Archangium violaceum: one gene and its partner. The protein of the gene in region 2 interacts with the protein of the main gene of each other region in a pairwise test. Links are inferred from orthologs where the notes say so. Each region holds a gene or a part of one and is shown on either strand. Other genes may lie near its edges. The genes, in order: rpe and eno.

Region 1 (6,471 bases), 7.5 Mb from region 2 along the record:
TGGAGTTGCTGACGCTGCGCGCGTTCGACCAGGAACCGCCCCAGGTGATGATACGTGCCCGACCCCGCTGGGACTCCAGGCGGTGGACCCTCGTGTCCGCCGCGGCTGGGGCCCTGCTGCTCACCGTCCTTCACGTGTTCCTGCTCCAACGGGAGCAGCCGGAGGCGTGGTTCTCCGAGGCCACCTCGCGGCGGCTGGAGGCCAGGCTGAGCTATCCGCCCGCGGATCGCTACCGTCCCTACGAACCGATGCGAGGAGACGCGAAGTCCGGGGCGGCCCCGCTGAAGCTGCTGGCCTCCATGGAGGAGCGCGGCGAGCTGAGGGGAATCGCCGCCACGTACCTGCTCCAGGGGGAGCTGGGGCAGGCCGCAGCCTATCTCCAGCGCGAGCCTCCATCCGTGGATCGCGAGAACGACCTGGCCGTGGTGGCCATGAGCAAGGGCTCTCTGGAGGAAGCACTCCGACTGCTACGGGAGGCGCTCGACGAGCAGCCCCGCCATCCCCAGGCGCTGTGGAACCGGGCGCTGGTGCTGCGGGACCTGGGCTTCACGGAGCAGGCCGAGCGGGCCTTCACCCTCGTGGCCAGCCTGGACGAGGACGGTTGGAACGAGGAGGCGAGGGCCCAGGCCCAGGCACTGCGGCACCGGCGCGAAAAGCGCCGCGGCGCCCGGCAGGAGACCATGGCCGCGACCCTGGCGCGTCTCACCTCGGCCACCCCTCCCTCCGCGGAGGAGCTCCTCGCGGATCCGGAGGTGGCGCGGATGGCGCTTTATGAGGCGGTTCGCACGGCGAGCACCTCCGCGCAGCTGCGGGTCCTCCTGCCCGTGGCCGAGCAGCTGGACCGGCTCGAAGGAAGCAAGGAGCTCGGGACGTACGTGCGTGAGATCGCAACCCACGACTTCTCCCTCCGGGCGCCTCTGGCTCGGGAGTACGCGGCGTTGATCACGGGGACGCACCCGGAGAAGGAGGCCTTCCTGGAGCGGCTGCGCGCCTCGGCGGAGTGGGACATCCACCTGGGAAGCCTCATCCACGCGCATCCCGGCGAGCGAGATCTCCGCGCGCTGATGGAACGGGTGAAGGAGACGAAGGAGCCCCGGTTCCACCTGCTGGTCGAGCGCGAGCTCGCGCGACAAGAGGAAGCGGCGGGGCACCCGGCGCGCGCCGAGCAGCGATTGCTGTCGATGCTCCACACCTGCCGGCTGCTGAAGCTCGACCGGGCCTGCGGCGAGTTGGAGGAGTAGCAGTGGCCTCGCCGATGCCTCCCGGAGACCGCTTCACGGCCAGAGGCGCACCAGTCCCGCCTCCGGCCACGTGCGTGCGAGCAGACAGCCATTCGGCTCGAGGGTGAAGCCCGACAGGCATATGAGTCATGGTCGGGGACGAGGAATGAGATAGGGCGGCTTCCTGACGTCTTCGAGCGCTCGCCGTCAAACATGCCCCCTGCTGGCGAGGCCGGCTCGCGCGCCCCCGTTTCCTGGTTGCTCTGTTCGGAGACGTCGGCCACCACCACGCTCGCGCCCTCGCGGGCGAACGCGAGCGCGGCCTCCCGGCCAATGCCATTGGCGGCGCCGGTCACGAACGCGACCTTCCCCGCAAAGCTTCCCCTCTCGTTCATCCTCGCCATTGTCTGCTCCATTTCAAAGAGGTACGCCCCGACTCCTCCTCGGACTACGCCCCGGAGGCAAATGGGCTGTTAAGCAGTCGTTGACAGTGGACCCCCCTCGCACGCCATCAGGTGCCGGCCTTCAGCGAGGCCATGTCGATGACGAGGCGGTAGCGCACGTCCTTGTTCACGATGCGCTCGTAGGCACGGTTGATGTCCTGGGCACGAACCAACTCCACATCCGCCTTGATGCCGCGCGCCGCGCAGTAGTCGATGACCTCCTGCGTCTCGGCAACGCCACCGATGAGCGAGCCCGCGACGCTCTTGCGTCCGAACGCCATCGCCATGCCGTCGAGGCCCTTCAGCGCCTCCAGCGCGCCCACGTTGATGAGCGTGCCGTCGAGCTTCAGGACGTTCATGAAGGGGCCCATGTCGAAGGCCCTCGGCACCGTGGCGATGAGCAGCTCGAAGGTGCCGGCGAGTTCCTTCATCGCCGTGGCGTCCGTCGACAGGACAGCGCGCCTGGCGCCGAGCCGCCGCGCATCGGCAAGCTTGCCGGGCGACGTCGAGAAGACGGTAACCTCCGCCCGGCGCGCGTACGGAGTAGGAGGCGACTCCGTGGCCAGCTCGGCGGGCCGCGTCTCAAGCCGCTTGTCGATCGGAAACTGTCGCTTCAACACCTCCTGCCTTACGACGGAGGCGACCGCCCGGTTCACGCACCGAGGATCTGGTGGTTCCGGGCAACCACCTTGCGGATGCCACCGGCGCGGCTCTCGTTGAAGAGCACGAAGTTCTCAGCACCGCACGCAAGCCACCTTCGGGGAGGCCATGGACGTCTGGAAGGCCGAGGTGGGCAGCCGGCTTCGCTCCACCACCATCATCGGCCTCAGCGAGAAGGAATTCGGCTCCCAGGCCCGCGCGCTGGCCTTCGACCAGTCCACGGCCGCATCCACCTCACGGACAGCCTCGGGGTGGAGCTCGAGACGAATCTTCACCGCCGCTGACCGAGCCGGGCACTGATGCGCTCCTCGACCTGCTCCCAGGGAACCGTCTTCACGCTCCCGTCGAGCACTTCACGGGCCCGGCGCTCCAGTTCCGCGGACCACTCGGCCTGGGCCTCCGGGTCCTCGGCCCCCTCCTCCAAGCTGAGCAGGAGCTTGTGGGCAACCTCGGCGCGCTCCTCGGGAGGGAGTCGCAGCACATCCGAGAGGATGTCTTCCTTGGTCGCCATCGGGCAGAGTTTAAGCCCCGCCTCCACGCACGGGCAACGAACGCCCGGCCCGGATGGTCGCCAGGGGTGAGCCCTCTCCGCTTGCTGCTGGTTTGCCGCTGGAGGGCTCCGGGGAAAAACAAAAGCCCTGGAGTTTCAGCGGAAGTCCGCGAAACTCCAGGGCTTCTAGATGGTCGGGGAGACAGGATTTGAACCTGCGACCCCTTGGTCCCGAACCAAGTGCTCTACCAGGCTGAGCCACTCCCCGATACCGCTACGTCCTTCGCCGGAACTACTCTCGGGCCGTCGAAGTGGGCGGGGATGTATCCGACCCGCCCGGCCTAGTCAACGCCCTTGGATCAGCTTTTCATTCCGGCCGTCCTCCCGGGGTTCTACAGGACCCCTGGGGCTCCATTGACCCAGGCTCCAGGCTCGTAACCCGTCCATTTTGCGGGGGGAGCCATCAGGAACACTGCTTGCTTGGCAAAGCCCCGTACCGCAAAGCCACCCCGGGGTCCCATGCTCTCTCCGGTCGTCCTCATCTCCGATGATGAGCCGCTCGTCGTGTCCGCGCTCTCCCGGGAGGCCCGTCGCTCTGGGCTCTCCTCGGTGGCGGACACCACGTCCCACCATGTCCTGGAGCTGGCTCGGAAGTACCGGCCCGCCGTCATCATCCTGGACATCCACCAGAATCAGGACGGGAGAGATCTCCTCGCCCGGCTCAAGCAGGATCCCGAGACGCGCGAGTGCAAGGTCATCATCCTCAGTGGCGTCGAGGACCAGTTCACCCGCCACGTGTGCTTCGAGCTCGGCGCCGACGCCTACGAGGTGAAGCCCTTCGACCACACCTTCATGACCCGGGTGGCTCGGATGGCGGGTGTGAAGGTGGCCGTCGGAGCCTGAGGCCGCTCGCTCAGGGGCGCAGCGAGCGGATGGCCGCGGCATAGTCCTTCGAGCCGAACACGTACGAGCCCGCCACCAGCACGTCCGCCCCGGCGTCCACCACCCGCCGGGCCGTCTCGGCGTTGATGCCTCCGTCCACCTCGATGTGCGTGGACAGCCCCCGCGCATCCAGCATGGCGCGCAGCCGCCGCACCTTGTCCACCGTGGGCGCGATGAAGCTCTGGCCCCCGAAGCCAGGGTTCACGCTCATCAGCAGCACCATCTCCACATCGCCCAGCACCTCCTCCACCGCCGAGAGCGGCGTGGCCGGGTTGAGCACCACCGCCGGCTTCGCCCCCGCGTGGCGGATCTGCTGCAACACCCGGTGCAGGTGCGTGCACGCCTCCACGTGCACCGTGAGGACGTCCGCCCCCGCCTTCGCGAAGGCCTCCACGTACTTCTCGGGCTCGACGATCATCAGGTGGACATCCAGCGGCCGCGTGGCCGCCTTCTTGATCGCCTCCACCACCACCGGGCCCAGGGTGATGTTGGGCACGAAGCGCCCATCCATCACGTCCACGTGGATCCAATCCGCTCCGGCGGCTTCCACCGCCCGGACTTCCTCGGCCAGGCGGCCGAAATCGGAGGACAGCAACGAGGGGGAGACGAGGACGCGGCGGTTCATGGGGGCTACATAGCCACTTCCGCTCCCGGGCGGTACCCGCTCGCAAGGCGAGCAGGCAACCTCGAATGTCCTGATTCCTCAGGAGCTGGCCCCCCGGGGGGGCAGGCGGCACCTACCCCGTGCTAAGAAGGCTCCTCCCAGGCCGCGCGCCGTACCATGACGGAGCCATTCCCGGTGCTTCCACAGACCCAGCCGCCCGAACCTCCAGACCTCAACCGGCGCCTCAAGAAGCTCACGTCCATCCTGGACGTCACCAAGGCCATGAGCGCCGAGCGCGACCTGGACCTGCTGCTGCCCCTCATTCTCTACGAGGCCAGCAAGGTGGTGGAGGCGGACCGGTGCTCGCTCTTCGTGCTCGACCGCGAGCGCAACGAGCTGTGGAGCAAGGTGGCCCAGGGCTCCAAGAGTGAAATCCGCCTCCCCGTGGGCAGCGGCATCGCCGGCCAGGTGGCCCAGACGGGCGAGGTCATCAACCTCCCGGACGCCTACGCCGACGAGCGATTCAACCGCACCTTCGACACCCTCAGCGGCTACCGCACCCAGAGCGTGCTCTGCGTGCCCATGCGCGATGCCAACGGCGAGGTCACCGGCGTCATCCAGGCGCTCAACAAGCTGAACGGGCGCCCCTTCGACTCCGAGGACGAGGAGCTGCTGCTCGCCCTGGGTGCCCAGGCCGCCGGCGCCATCGAGAACGCCCTGCTCCACGAGGAGATCAACCGCCTCTTCGAGGGCTTCGTCTCCGCCTCCGTGGTGGCCATCGAATCGAGAGATCCCACCACCGCGGGTCACTCGGGCCGCGTGGCCGACCTCACCGTGGCCATGGCTCGCGCGCTCGAGCACGTGAACACCGGCGTCTACGCCCACACGCGCTTCAGCGTCACCGAGCTCCAGGAGCTGCGCTACGCCTCGCTGCTGCATGACTTCGGCAAGGTGGGCGTGCGCGAGCCCGTGCTCGTCAAGGCCGAGAAGCTCTACCCCCACGAGCTGGAGGGGCTGCGGGCCCGCTTCCAGCTCGCCCGCAAGGATTTGCAGCTGCAGAGCTACCGCCGCCGGCTCGCCGCCGCGAAGCTGCGCGGCACCCACCACCTGACGGAGATCGACGCCGAGGAGGACGCCCGGCTCGCCCAGGAGCTCAAGCAGCTGGACGAGGTGCTCGAGTTCGTCCTCACCTGCAACCGCCCCACCGTGCTCGCCCAGGGAAACTTCGAGCGGCTCCACGAGCTGCGGCACCTGCGCTTCCAGGACGCCTTCGATCAAGAGCGCTCGCTGCTGCTCGACCGGGAGATCCAGTCCCTCTCCATCGCCAAGGGCACCCTCTCCGAGGAGGAGCGCCGGGAGATCGAGAGCCACGTCGAGCACACCTACCGCTTCCTCTCGCAGATTCCCTGGACGCGCACCCTGCGCCGCGTTCCGGAGATCGCCTACGCGCACCACGAGAAGCTCGATGGCACCGGCTACCCTCGCGCCATCCCCGACAACAGCATCCCCGTGCAGTCCCGGATGATGTCCATCGCCGACATCTACGACGCCCTCACCGCCAGCGATCGGCCCTACAAGAAGGCCGTCCCACACCAGCTCGCGCTCGACATCCTCAAGAAGGAGGCCCACAGCGGCCAGCTCGATATCGAGCTGTTCCGCATCTTCGTCGAGGCCGAGATTCCCAAGCGGGCCCTCCGGGAGCCTCGCGGATAGGGGACTCGTGGGCCGCGGACCCGACTCGGGGTGGACATACCCTCACCCCGACCCTCTCCCAGAGGGAGAGGGAGGGGATGGGGAGGGAGGGGATGGGGAGGAGATGGGAGAGGCTGCTTCAGCTGCCGATGATGTGCAGCCGCATGCTGTTGATTTTACCGGGCTGACCCACCGGCGCTCCGAAGACGATGACCACCCGGTCTCCCTTGCGCGCCAGACCCCGCGAGACCAGTTCCTCTTCCACCCGGCGCACCATCGCCTCGGTCTCCTGGATGGGCTCGAGCACCCGCGGCACCACGCCCCACAGCAGCGCCAGCCGGCGGCGCACTTCCTGGTTCGGGCTGAAGGCCACGATGGGCACCGGCGGCCGGTAGTGCGCCAGCAGCCGCGCCGTCACTC
Region 2 (6,539 bases):
GCTCGAGATTCCGCTTCCGGTGCCCGAGGAGCGCCCCCGGCGCCGGTCGGAGGCCGAGGATGACGAGAAGCCCCAGCGCGGCGTCATCATCATCGACATGCTCGGCTGAGCGACCGCTCCGCTCCGTCTTCCGAGGCCCGCAGTGGACGTCCCTTCCCGGGGACGGTTCCACGCGGGCTTCGTGCTTCCTGGCACGGGTATAAGCCCGTCACTCCGGTGCTAGCAGCAGCAGGTTTCGAGGGTGGTAGAGGCTCCAGAGGGCTCCCGCGCTCGGGCCCGGGGACTCCAGCACCCCGTGCCGCCAGTCCGACGGGATGGCGTCCTCGCCATGGAATGCGCCCAGGAGCGCTCCCGCGACGGCCCCGTTCACGTCCGCGTCCCCGCCCCGGTTGACGACGTCCACCAGCCCGGCCTCGAAGCTGGGGGCGTGGAGCAATTCCCAATACGCCAGCCGGAAGGCCACCCGCACATGGTCCTGCTTCCGGAGCATGTGCAGCTCCGGCCAGTAGAGCATCGGATCATCCCGTTGCGCCGCGGCCAGGTCCTCCTTGAGGAAGGCGGTGGCGGTCGAGACCTCGTGGACGAATTCGGCCGCCGAGCGGCCCAGGGTCGCGCTGGCCACCGTGAGTCCACTCAGCGCGGCCGTGAGGAGATCCTCCTTGCGGAGCTGCTCGCCCGCGGTGAGGGCGTGTGCGATGGAGCCATTGAAGGCGGCGCACGCCAGCTGGCAGCGTGGGTCGAAGTGGGTGAGCGCGGAGTCGGCCAGCGAGGCCTGCACCCGGGCCTGGGTGTCCTCGTGGAAGAAGACGCCAATGGGCGCGGTGCGCGCGAGGCTGCCGTTGCCGGCCACGCGCCTCATGCCACGCAGCCAGACGCGGCGCCCGGCCGTCGCCTTGGGCAGGCCGGACTCGAGCATCTCGGTCAGCACCTCCTGGGTGGAATCGCTCATGCCCACGGCGTGGCCCTGCCAGGCGAGGTAGCGGCCCAGCATGTGGGTCGCGTCGTAGCTCCCCAGCTCGCGCAGGCCCACGCCCAGACAGCTCGCCATCTGCCCGCTCTCGCCCACCTGGCCCGGCCGGAGCTCGAAGGGGCCGCCGCCCTTGAGTTTGCGGTGGGGCCCCTCCACGAGCTGGGGGAAGGCGGGGGCGAAGAGGGCCCGTGTCTTCAAGGGGACACCGAGCGCATTGCCCACGGCGAGCCCCAGGAGCGCGCCCCGGCCACGCAGGTGGGGGGACAGATCGGGCTCGGGTGGGGGAGGGCGGCGGGGGGGCATGAGGTGAGCGGGGGGGCTTCGGTGGGTCGACAGTGTAGCAGTCCCACCAACGAGCAAGCTTGCGAGTGACGGGAGCGTCCTCTAGAACCGCGCGCCTATGACCGAGATCGCTCAAATCGTGGCGCGTGAAGTGCTCGACTCCCGTGGCAACCCGACCGTGGAGGCCGAGGTCTTTCTGGCGGGTGGGGCCAAGGGCCGTGCGGCGGTGCCGTCCGGAGCTTCCACCGGCGAGCACGAGGCGCTCGAGCTTCGTGACGATGACAAGAGCCGTTACCTGGGCAAGGGCGTGCGCAAGGCCGTCTCCAACATCATGGAGACGATCGCTCCCGAGCTCGTGGGCATGGACGCGGCGGACCAGTACGCCGTGGACATGCAGATGATCGAGATGGATGGCACGCCCACCAAGAGCAAGCTGGGCGCCAACTCCATCCTCGCGGTGTCCATGGCCACGGCGCGCGCGGCGGCGGATGCCTTCGGCATTCCCTTCTACCGCTATGTGGGCGGTGCCCAGGCGCGCACCCTGCCGGTGCCGCTGATGAACATCCTCAACGGCGGCGCCCACGCCGACACCCGCGTGGACGTGCAGGAGTTCATGGTGGTGCCCGCGGGCGCGTCCTCGTTCTCCGAGGGGCTGCGCTGGGGCGCGGAGATCTTCCACGCGCTGAAGAAGATCCTCAAGGGCCGCAAGCTGGCCACCGGCGTGGGCGACGAGGGCGGCTATGCCCCGGACCTGCCGGCCAACGAGGAGGCCCTCAAGCTCATCATGGAGGCCATCTCCGCGGCGGGCTTCAAGGCGGGCGAGCAGATCTTCCTCGCGCTGGACGTGGCCGCCAGCGAGTTCTTCGACAAGGGCACGAAGAAGTACCGCCTCAAGGGCGAGGGCAAGGAGTTCGACGGGTCCGGCATGCTGGACTACTACCAGCAGCTCGTGTCGCGCTACCCCATCGTCTCCATCGAGGACGGCATGGCGGAGGACGACTGGGAGGGCTGGAAGGGCCTCACCGACGCGCTCGGGAACAAGATCCAGCTCGTGGGTGACGACCTCTTCGTCACCAACGTGGAGCGCCTGGGCCGCGGCATCCAGGGCGGCGTGGCCAACTCCATCCTGGTGAAGGTGAACCAGATCGGCAGCCTCACGGAGACGTTCGAGGCGGTGCGCATGGCCCACAAGGCCGGCTACACCTCGGTGATGAGCCACCGCTCGGGCGAGACCGAGGACACCACCATCGCGGACCTGGCCGTGGCGCTCGATTGCGGACAGATCAAGACGGGTTCGGCATCGCGCTCGGACCGCATCGCCAAGTACAACCAGCTGCTGCGCATCGAGCAGGAGCTGGGCGCCGGCGCCCGTTACGGCGGCATGAAGGCCCTCAAGGGTCTGCGGGCGAAGTAGACAACGAACGAAAGAGAGGGAGAAAGAGCCGTGGCCGACAAGAAACCCCGCATCCTGGTCTCCAACGACGACGGCTATTTCTCCGAGGGCTTGCGCGCCCTCGTGGACGCGGTGAGCCCGCTGGGGGAGGTGTGGGTGGTGGCGCCGGATCGCGAGCAGAGCGCGGCCTCGCACGCCATTTCCCTGCACCGCCCCCTGCGCCTCACCGAGGTGCGTGAGCGCTGGTTCGCCGTGGACGGTACCCCGGCGGACAGCGCTTATCTGGCGCTCAACCATCTCTTGAAGGATGATCGCCCGCAGCTCATGGTGTCCGGCATCAATCACGGGGCCAATCTGGCCGACGACGTCAACTACTCGGGCACGGTGGCCGCCGCCCGCGAGTCGGCGTTGCTGGGCATCCCGTCGATTGCCTTCAGCCTGGTGTCGCGCGCGCCGTTCGACTTCCAGCACGCGGCCCGGTTCGCCCGCTCGCTGGTGGCGGCGGCGCTCGCCCAGCCCCAATTGCCCCCGCGGATGCTGCTCAGCGTCAACGTCCCCCGCGGTGAGCCCGCGGGCTATGCCATCACCCGGCTGGGCCGGCACTCGTACGGCTACAACGTGGTGGAGAAGGAGGACCCGCGCGGTCGCAAGTACTACTGGATCGGCGGCAACGAGTATGAGCACGAGGACATCCCCGGGAGTGACTGCAACGTCGTGCACCTGGAGCGCCGCATCTCGGTGACGCCGCTCAACTTCGAGCGCACCGATACCCAGGCCATGACGGCGCTGATGAGCTGGAACCTCGAGGGCTTCCCACGTTTCGATGTGGGCAGGGGAGGCGACTGAGGTTGGCGGTGGCGGGTGTCATCCAGGCGCGGCCGGCGTTGTTCCTGCTGCTCGCGTTTCTCGGTGCCACCGGCTGCGCGGTGGGGCCGACGTCCGCTGCCACCCGTCCCTCCTCCCTGGAGCTCGTCTCCGAGCCGCCGCCCCCCGTCATCCTCGGGGAACTGCGCGAGCCCCACCCCGAGCCGGAGCTCGTCTCCGTCCGGCACAAGGTGGCTCCCGGCGAGACGATGTATCGGATCTCCCGGAACTACGGCATCAGCGTTCAGGAGCTGTCCGAGGCCAACGGCATCGATGATCCGCGCACCCTGGCCGTCGGCCAGGAGTTGATCATCCCCGGCATCGAGAGGCTGGTTCCGGTGGCCACCGAATCCTCTCCCACTCCGGCGCGGGACGTGAAGTCACCCCCGTCCAGGACTCCGGCCAGGGCTCCGGTCGTCGTCACGGCTCCGTCGCGCCAGGTGCCCCGGCCCGCTTCCCAGCGAGCGCCTGCGCGCCCCGAGCCGGAGACGAAGGGGATGTTGGATTGGCCTCTGCGGGGTGTGCTGTACGCCCGTTTCGGAAAGAAGGGACGCGAGCCTCACGACGGTATCGACCTCGCCGTGCCGGTGGGTACCCCGGTGAAGACCGCCCAGGAAGGGGTGGTGCTGTACGCGGGCGAGCAGCGCGGCTACGGCCTCATCGTCATCATCCGGCACTCGGACCGGCTCATCACGCTCTACGCGCACAACCGCGACCTGCGTGTGCGCACCGGCCAGAAGGTGCGGCGCGGGCAGGTCGTCGCCACCGTGGGCGAGTCCGGCAAGACGAGTGGTCCGCAGCTCCACTTCGAGGTCCGTGTCGACGGCAAGCCGGTGGACCCCCTCGACTATCTGGGTCCGCTGCCCTCCTCGTGAGGCCCTGGTGGGCCTCGGGGCCCGGTGGCAGACCGGGCGAGCAGGTGTGCCGCGCGTGGCCTCTCTCCCCGCTCCACGTTAGGCTGTCTGGTACTAGAGTGGCGGCCCCGTGAGCCGTCTCTCGCCGCTACTCCTCGCCCTTCTGCTCGTCCCGGCTGCCCGGGCGCAGTCGTCCTCCGCGGAACCGGAGACCGCGACGCCCTCGGAGGCGGCTCCCTCACAGGTTCTCGTCGTCACCTTCCTGCCCCTGGAGTCCAACGAAGAGGCCCGGGACCAGGCGCCGGGCGTGACGGCGCTCATGGTGAGCCGGCTCGCCGAGTCTCCCCAGCTCGCGGTGTCCACCACGTCGGATCAGGCGGCCGTGCGCGTCGCGGGAGACTGCGCGGAGGACCCCTGCGACGAAGCCACTCCGGGCACCCCTGGCTCCACCAGGGCGCGCTACATCATCACCGGCCGGCTCGATGGCTTCGGCTCGCGCTACGTGCTCACGAGCAGCGTCGTGGACGCGGAGAGTGGTCGAGCCCTGCGTCGGCCTCGCATCGAGGTGTCCGCCAGGGAGGCCCTGCCTCGTGCCGCCGTGTCGATCGCGGACCAGCTCCTCGCCACGCTCGTTCCGGATGAGGAGGGGCAGGAGGCCGGGGAATCTCCGGCCGTCGCGACGAAGGATCCCGGAGCGGGCTCGTTCCTCGTCGGCCTGCGGTTCAGCAACAGCGCCATCACCAGCCTCTCCACGTTCAACCCCGGCGGCGACGTGGAGCTCGGCTTCCAGTTCCATCCCGAGTGGGTCGTCTTCGGGCAGGTGGGTTTCTCCTACGTCACCTCCACGGAAGAGGGCCGCAAGGGCGGCCTCAGCATCCTGCCCAGCGTGTTCGGCCTGCGCCACTACCACAACGTCGAGCGTCCCTTCCGACCGTACTGGGGGCTGGGGCTCGGCGTGCAGCTGTCCTTCGGTGAGTTCGGCATCTTCCGGCAGACCGGCCCGCTCCCCACCGTCATCGGCTTCGTCGGCTTCGAGTACCTCATCATCGGCCACCTCGGGCTCCAGCTCGAGGCCTCCACCAACATCGCCCAGGCCATGCTCGGTCTCACCGACGGGGGCCTCGGCAGTGGTCTCAACCTCGACCTCAACGCCGGCATCGCCTGGCACTTCTGAGCCCGGAGTCTCCCGCACATGCACTCGCGCTGGCGTGTCCTGCCGCTGCTCGCCCTCCTCGCCGCTGGTTGCGAGGAGCGTCCTTCACAGCCTGGCCCCAAGGAGCAGGCCGAGGGCTACTACGTCAAGGGCACCTCCGATTACCTCCAGGGCCGGTTCGAGGAGGCCCTGACCTCCTTCAACACCATGAAGGAGCTCTCTCCGGATGATCCCCGCCTGCCCGCGGCCATCGGAGAGGTCTACCTGTCCATGGGCCGTCTCAACGAGGCCGCTGCCCAGTTCGAGCTCGCCCTCACGCGCGACTCCAAGCGCTCCACCAACTGGAGCCGGCTCGGCTTCATCCAGGCCCAGCTCGGCAAGCTCGACGAGGCCCGGAGCGCCCTGAACAAGGCCCTCGCCCTCCACCCCAAGGACTTCAACGCGCTCGAGCAACTCGCGGAGATTCACGTGAAGCGCGGCGAGAAGGATGCCGCGGTGAAGCACTTCGTCCTCGCCGCCGAGGCCAGCCCCGATGCCAGCAAGAGCCCCCTCGTGCTGCGCGCCGTCGAGGTGCTCACGGGAGAGGGGCGCCGCGCCGAGGCCCTCCTGCTCCTGGGAGATTGGGTGGGGAAGGGCGTGCGGACCCCCGAGCTGCTCACCGCGCTCGGCGACGAGCAGGTGCGCGACGGCCAGCTCCTTCCCGCCGCCGCGTCCTACCGTGAGGCCGCCAGCAAATCGCCCAGGGATCCCACGCTGTGGGAGCTCGTTGGGGAGATCTACACGAAGCTGGACAAGCCGCAGGAGGCGCTCGCGGCGTACCGCGAGTCCCTGCGCGTGAAGGACCGGGCCGTCGTCCACGTGGCCATGGCGCGCCTCCACCTGGGGCGCAACGAGCGTCAGGCCGCCGAGGAGCAACTGGGGCAGGCGCTCGAGTCCGTCTCCGGCTCCGACGTGCACGAGCTCACCGCGCTGGCCGAGCTGCTCTCCACGCTCGGGCGCAAGCCGGACGCCCTGCGCATCCTC

What was found.
Region 1: the proteins of eno (region 2) and rpe interact in binary tests that used the Escherichia coli proteins (3 or more experiments, as listed by UniProt). The link is inferred for Archangium violaceum from one-to-one orthologs.

What each region holds. Positions count from the first base shown.
Region 1 is NZ_CP069338.1:955,551-962,021, forward strand. Bases 2,554-5,312 are described here. They hold rpe (ribulose-phosphate 3-epimerase), read right to left. Parts: upstream 4,381-5,312; coding sequence 3,727-4,380; downstream 2,554-3,726. Other genes in these bases: JQX13_RS04140 (hypothetical protein), read right to left, coding at 2,554-2,598; JQX13_RS04145 (addiction module protein), read right to left, coding at 2,595-2,834; JQX13_RS04155 (response regulator), read left to right, coding at 3,333-3,716; JQX13_RS04165 (HD domain-containing phosphohydrolase), read left to right, coding at 4,537-5,312. Also shown: JQX13_RS04130 (zf-HC2 domain-containing protein), read left to right, coding at 1-1,241; JQX13_RS04135 (zinc-binding dehydrogenase), read right to left, coding at 1,732-2,280; more of JQX13_RS04140, read right to left, coding at 2,398-2,553; more of JQX13_RS04165, read left to right, coding at 5,313-6,072; pyk (pyruvate kinase), read right to left, coding at 6,191-6,471. UniProt on the Escherichia coli protein: Catalyzes the reversible epimerization of D-ribulose 5-phosphate to D-xylulose 5-phosphate.
Region 2 is NZ_CP069338.1:8,439,047-8,445,585, forward strand. Bases 692-3,518 are described here. They hold eno (phosphopyruvate hydratase), read left to right. Parts: upstream 692-1,370; coding sequence 1,371-2,666; downstream 2,667-3,518. Other genes in these bases: JQX13_RS36150 (ADP-ribosylglycohydrolase family protein), read right to left, coding at 692-1,273; surE (5'/3'-nucleotidase SurE), read left to right, coding at 2,697-3,491; JQX13_RS36165 (LysM peptidoglycan-binding domain-containing M23 family metallopeptidase), read left to right, coding at 3,494-3,518. Also shown: JQX13_RS36145 (hypothetical protein), read left to right, coding at 1-109; more of JQX13_RS36150, read right to left, coding at 209-691; more of JQX13_RS36165, read left to right, coding at 3,519-4,384; JQX13_RS36170 (hypothetical protein), read left to right, coding at 4,494-5,537; JQX13_RS36175 (tetratricopeptide repeat protein), read left to right, coding at 5,556-6,539. UniProt on the Escherichia coli protein: Catalyzes the reversible conversion of 2-phosphoglycerate (2-PG) into phosphoenolpyruvate (PEP). It is essential for the degradation of carbohydrates via glycolysis.